Regions from separate parts of the Bacillus sp. SORGH_AS_0510 genome, predicted to be linked through region 1. Evidence: riboswitches for the same ligand, from Rfam matches in the RefSeq annotation. Region 1 holds a riboswitch; the other holds the start of a gene.
What was found. Region 1 has a riboswitch for preQ1 ahead of queF (preQ(1) synthase). Riboswitches for the same ligand answer to the same signal wherever they lie in the genome.
Positions count from the first base shown of each region.

Region 1 (3,197 bases):
CGGAGAAGGGAAGTGGGTAACGTAGAAGCAATCTACGTGCCCGAAATGGATCCAGAAAAGAGAACCGGGTAACATAAAACAGTCTACGAGATAAACTAATAAAGTAAAAGGAGCTTGGGATTAAACCCAAGCTCCTTTTACTATTAGTCTTTACTTGAGAGGATTCCCAAGATACGAAGAATGCTGATAAATAGGTTAATAAAATCAAGGTATAAGTTTAAGGCCATTAACGGAACCTCTTCTGCTCTTACACCATAATGCTTCATGCGGCTGATATCAAACAATACATAGCCACTGAAAACAACTACACCAATAAAGGAGTAGGCGAGCATGCCTGTTGAGCTTAATGGAAAGAAAATGTTAAAGATAGAAATAGCAACTAACGCAAGTAGGGCAGCCAGTAGGAATCCACCTAAAAACGAGAAATTACGCTTAGACTTAGCCGCATAAATAGAGATACCTGTAAAAACTACGGTTGTACTTGCAAAGGCCATAACTACTACATTTGCTCCTGAAGTCGCAAGGTAATGAGAGACAATTGGATATAACGTAATACCCGAAATAAAGGTAAAAACATAAAGGAATGAGTACGAGATGGCTTTTTTTCGTCTAAAAAAGAATGCAGCCATAAGCATCACAAATTCTACAATCATTAATGGGATAAAGAGTCCCGGTGGTACTACAAACGCACCAGCCATCGTACCTAAGAAAGCGATAGCAAGTGATAGAGCAAATGTCCGTAAAACAGATGGCATAAACTCAGTGGATGTTTGAGTATACAAGTTTTTCACCTCTAAAATTATTTATTACTAGAATATACGTACAAGAGGTCAAGATGTTTCATTTTTTCTTAAAATATCTCGATCTTCTTTTAGTAAGTCACGAATTTCGGCCAAAAGTTCCTCTTGGCGATCGATTTTTTCTACGACCGGAGCGGGTTCCTCTTTCTTTTTGAAGCGATTGATGAATTTTACAAAAAGGAAAATAGAAAAAGAAATAATAAAGAAATCAACAACAGTTTGAATAAACTGTCCGTATTTTAAATCATGATAAGCAAGTTTGGAAAACGAGTCTGTTTTTCCAATTAATAATCCAATTAATGGCATAATGATATCTGAGACTAAAGACGAAACAATTTTTCCAAATGCTCCCCCAATAATAACCCCGACAGCCAAATCAATGACATTGCCCTTCATGGCAAACTTTTTAAATTCGTTCCACATAGACATGCTTCCTCCTTATTTATTCTAATTTATATTGTACCGTGAACCAGTCTCCTTCTCAACAGGTCCAGGTTTTCCAGTAAAATGTTGATTGACAGTGAACGCAAAATTCTCTATAGTTACTATGAAATTAATTACATGGATACCCGAATATTGGGGAGAGGTTCATAGCGAATACCCTCTATAAAAAACTATGGAAATGGAGCATTCAACCATATCCTTAGGATATGGTTTTTTATTTCTTTCTTATAGTTATAACCGGGATATATAAGGAGGATTAACAATGGCAGAAGGAAGAACAGAAGCTGAATTAGAAGGTGTAACATTATTAGGAAACCAAGGAACAAAGTATTTGTTCGAATATACGCCAGAGGTGTTAGAGGCGTTTGATAATAAACATCCAAACCGCGATTACTTTGTTAAATTCAATTTCCCTGAGTTTACAAGTCTTTGTCCAAAAACAGGACAACCCGACTTTGCCACAATTTATATCAGCTATATTCCGGATCAAAAGATGGTTGAAAGCAAATCGCTTAAGCTGTATCTTTTCAGCTTCCGTAATCATGGTGATTTTCACGAAGACTGCATGAATATTATCATGAATGATTTAATCAAGTTAATGGACCCTCGTTATATTGAAGTATGGGGCAAATTCACACCAAGAGGCGGAATCTCCATTGACCCTTACTGCAACTATGGCAGACCAGGTACGAAATACGAGCAAATGGCCGATTACCGTATGATGAACCATGACCTATACCCAGAAAAAATCGACAACCGCTAAAATGGGGACAGTCCCCCGATATGATAACGTATTAAAGCAGCGGGGGACTGTCCCCCGGCGCGTTAGTGCGTTAAAAAAGCAGCTTCTTGAAGCTGCTTTTTTTATGATATTAATTTCATTTTTAAGGCTTTAACTGCGGCATCTGTCCGATTTTTGGCTTCTAATTTTTGAATGATAACAGATACATAATCGCGTACTGTGTAGCTGCTCAGATGAAGTTTTTCCGCTGCTTCATTGATGGATGCACCGCTGGCAATCAATTGTAAGACTTCTTTCTCACGCACGGTTAAGACCGATTGTGTGCCGCCAAATTGCTGCAGGGCTTCGTCCCAAATGGAATATAATAGTTCCCCGGCATAATGTCCGAATTTAATGAGGGTCGATAAAGTTTGCATTGAGATTTCAAATTGTGAGTCCTCACCTTGGTCTAATAGTGCAATCCCAAGCAGTTTACTTTTTGTGGGAACGAAAATAGGCAACACCACTAATGAGCGAAGCTGAAATTCTTTAACATACTTTTTCGGCAACACCTCAGTGGCATTCAAAAAATAAAGCGGCTGTGAATGGGTTAAAGAGCTTAAATAGTTTTCTATTAGAGACAGTCCTAGGATTTCTTCTTGAATTTGCTGAACAGAAGGAATGTTGACATTATAACCGGACACGCCTATCCCTTTATCTTCATAATGATTGTATAAAAATAGAGCGCAACGGTTAAACGGCATATAATCGACTAACCCCTTGGTGATCGCCTTTACCGCGTCATCAACACTTCGCGCACGTAACAGGTGTTGTAAGAAAAGAAGAGAACCGTCCTTCCATTCCATTCTGCTTTCCAGCTGCTGTAGTTTTAATTGGCGAAGATACATGCCTCTAATAAAATCATATTGTTGTTCGGTAACGGTCATTCCAGGCTCCCGCAAACAAACTAATAGAACATCATTTAGACAGGAAACTTGAACGATATCTGTCTCTTTCTCTCCAGTGCCTATTAGTTTTTTTATCGCCAATGATATATGGCAAATTTGACTGGCTTTAAGATTTGAGCACATGTCAATTAAGTGGCTGTCCACAGCGTATTCATCTGCACATACTACACTTTCAATCTGATATAACTCCTGTTCTTTTTTTACCACTGCCACCCATTTCATAGGAATGATATTCGTAGCAATTATATTTTTTAACCACTTTTT
Region 1 covers NZ_JAUTAU010000001.1:4,212,034-4,215,230, reverse strand. Annotated here, with positions in the region: gene QE429_RS21465 (Bax inhibitor-1/YccA family protein) at 144-782, opposite strand; gene mscL (large-conductance mechanosensitive channel protein MscL) at 831-1,223, opposite strand; PreQ1 riboswitch class I at 1,378-1,424, shown strand; gene queF (preQ(1) synthase) at 1,507-2,007, shown strand; gene QE429_RS21450 (LuxR C-terminal-related transcriptional regulator) at 2,109-3,197, opposite strand, start outside.

Region 2 (3,197 bases), 160 kb from region 1:
AATCTTTTTGTGATGGATGGCGTGACCTGCAATTATGTAGCCGATGGCGCGGGCAGTTACTTCCGTATTGTTGGCATTACCTTTGTAGCTCCAGGCTTCCACAGGCATGTTTTTAATTAAAGTAATCGTAGCTTTGCGTGTTGCTACAAAATCCTCGAGTATATCATTAATAGATTGGTTGTTAATTTGCGAGCCTTCTACAAATTCATTTTCATTAAAGCCAGCTAATGCTGTTTGGTCACCGCGGCCAATACGAAGCAGGCGATAGCTCATAATTCTTTCGGTATCAGTCATATGACCGAGAACTTCTTTGATGCTCCATTTATCTGTGGCATAGCGAAAGTGTCCCTCTTCATTTGAAATACCTTCAAAAAGTGCGATGGTACTATTTAGATCCTCATTCAGAATGGTTAGCAAATCTCCTTCGGGAACAAGGTCCACATACGGTACATAATACTCCGGGTACTCACTAGTTAATGGGCGTTGTAACATTATTTTCTCTCCCTTCAAATTAGAAACATCTACTACTACTTTATTCCTTTTGATAAAGAAATACCAAATAAAAGTAATTGAAATTGGATGATTTTAGAAAATAAAGGCTTGTGCATAGAATTTCTATGTATTATGATTTCATTATACATAGAAATTCTATGCTTATGGGGAGGAGTCGTATGTGATGAAAAAAATAGTAATTACAGCTGTGTTTGTCTTTTTTATAGGTACTGTGTTTTTCTGGTTGAAACCGCATTTTCCACGTACCTTTCATCATCGTGTAACTGGTCATACCGATTTACATAATGAAAATATAAATGGATTCTATCTATTTGATGATATTCATTCGGATAGATTTATAAGTGTGTATGGGGAACAGAAACAAAAAAGTAGAGAAATAGAGACTTACAGCTATTACAAAATTAAGGATGGGCTAGAAATCGCAACGAATGAAAAGGGCGGAATTTTTCGCTTTATCGTAGAAAGCTCTGGAATTCCTAGCGCAAAAGGAATTGAAGTCGGGGATTCAATTACAAAGGTGAAAAAAGCTTATGGCGAAAACTTTTATAAGCGTACTGAACAGGGGGTAGATATATTAGGGTATGTGGATCAGCGGAACCATCAATCGATTGAATTTTGGTATGGACATAATCGAATCCTTTTTTACCGACTAGATGATAATTCTATGAAATGATCCTACAAAAAAGAGTCACTGCGCGTCTGCAGCAACTCTTTTTTGTTTAAACGATTTTATTAAAACGAACACGCTGGTTAATTACATACATTACAGGCATACCAACAGCCATGACCACGAACTCGCCAACCGCAGTGGTTAACCACGTAAACATGAATGGTAGGTTAAATGCCAAGTGTAGCTCAAGGGCAATAAGGAACATGGTAAATGTGAAAACTAGTGTATTCACAATCATTCGTGTCCATAACCCCTTAATATATTTTGCACAGGCAATCGTGATTAATAAGGCAATCACGGATTGACCGACACCGAAAATAAGGTCGTATGCTTTCATGGGTGAAAAGAATAAATTCGTCAAAAATACACCCAGAACGATACCGAAGAAATATTTTTTGTTAAAAACAACTAGATGATTGAACATCTCAGACACACGAAACTGGACTTGGGTAAATCCAAACGGCTGGATTATAGCAGAGACCGCAATGTACAAGGCTGCTACAATGCCGTTGACGACAATTGATTTTACTTTCATATATAATTATCTCCTTAGTTTTTTAAAGTGGGAGGTTCTCGAACCACATTATTTTCAGTCAAATTAATATATTAATATAAATAAAATAGCTAGTCAATGATACCTAAAATTCATAAAAAAAATCACAGGAAATTTTTACATAATTTATTAAAATTTGTACATGATAAAAAGAAAAAAAGGAATGGCGTATTTTTATGAAGCACAATAAAATGTTTTTACTTGTACTGATGTTAGTCCCTTGGTTTTCAGTGCCACTCCTAGGGAGGAGAGCCCTCAAGAGATTTTACCCTGGTGCTTTGTTTACCTTTGTTTGGATACTATTTGAGAGTATTTTTGCAGGAAAACGGCTGTGGTGGAAATTTTATGAGAAGCTGACTCCTATGGGAGAACTCCCATTCATGATTGGGCCGTTCTTTGTGGGATCGTTATGGATTTTAAAATTTACATTCGGAAATTTCTTTCGATACCTCTTTTTGAATCTTATCATTGATGCTTTTTTTGTCTACCCTGGTATGATTATCTTACGAAAGATGAAGATTGTTTCACTGATAAGAATGAAGCATTATCAAATGGGGATCTTATTCCTAAGTAAATCAGTGGTTATGTACGGATTCCAATACCTTGTAGAAAAAATAAGAAAAAAGCCAAAAACGCTTATGCAGAAGATCTTCCTAAAGTAACAGTAAGCTGACTTGAAAGTGAGTGCCTTTTAAGTCAGCTTTTTTATGTTCGCAAATAAACGGGTCTTTTTCGCAAATAAAACCCTAATTATCGCAAATAAACCACTCGTTTTCGCAAATAAACATTCTATTTACGCAAATAAAAGGTGATAGAATAATAGGATAAATTATTTTCAACAGTGCGAGGTCTTGAAATATTAGAAAATTAAGGGGGAATACATCATCCTACACCATTTAGAAATCTACGTTTCGAATCTAGCGAAAACTACAGAATTTTGGGGATGGTTTTTATCTGAATTAGGATATGAACTGTACCAAGAATGGAACTTAGGAATTAGTTGGAAATATGGGGGAACCTATCTAGTATTTGTGCAAGTGGAAGAAAGATTTTTGGACGTTCCTTATCATCGCTCGAGAGTAGGCTTAAATCATCTAGCATTTCATGCTGAATCTCAAGAGCACGTCGATCGAATTACGGAACAATTAAAAGAAAAAGGAGTCCCAATTCTTTATCAGGATCGCCACCCGTTCGCAGGGGGGGATTCACATTATGCGGTATTTTTTGAAGACCCTGATCGTATTAAAGTGGAACTAGTAGCACCAAAAGTGGATAACTAACCATTTGGAAAATGATGTATTTTGTCGTTTCCGTGATATAAATCACAAAACACCATTCGATTAAACTTTATAATTATATAAAACAGGGGAAAAATAAAGGATGGATGGTGAAGGAATTGGAATCTAATTTTAAATCTCTATATAGTGAAATTGGTGGACAAGAAACCATTGACAAGTTAGT
Region 2 covers NZ_JAUTAU010000001.1:4,376,387-4,379,583, reverse strand. Annotated here, with positions in the region: gene QE429_RS22230 (DinB family protein) at 1-492, opposite strand, end outside; gene QE429_RS22225 (hypothetical protein) at 677-1,186, shown strand; gene QE429_RS22220 (QueT transporter family protein) at 1,233-1,718, opposite strand; PreQ1 riboswitch class I at 1,727-1,771, opposite strand; gene QE429_RS22215 (hypothetical protein) at 1,913-2,398, shown strand; gene QE429_RS22210 (VOC family protein) at 2,621-3,016, shown strand; gene QE429_RS22205 (globin domain-containing protein) at 3,121-3,197, shown strand, end outside.
Region 2: another riboswitch for preQ1. It lies ahead of QE429_RS22220 (QueT transporter family protein); the one in region 1 lies ahead of queF (preQ(1) synthase).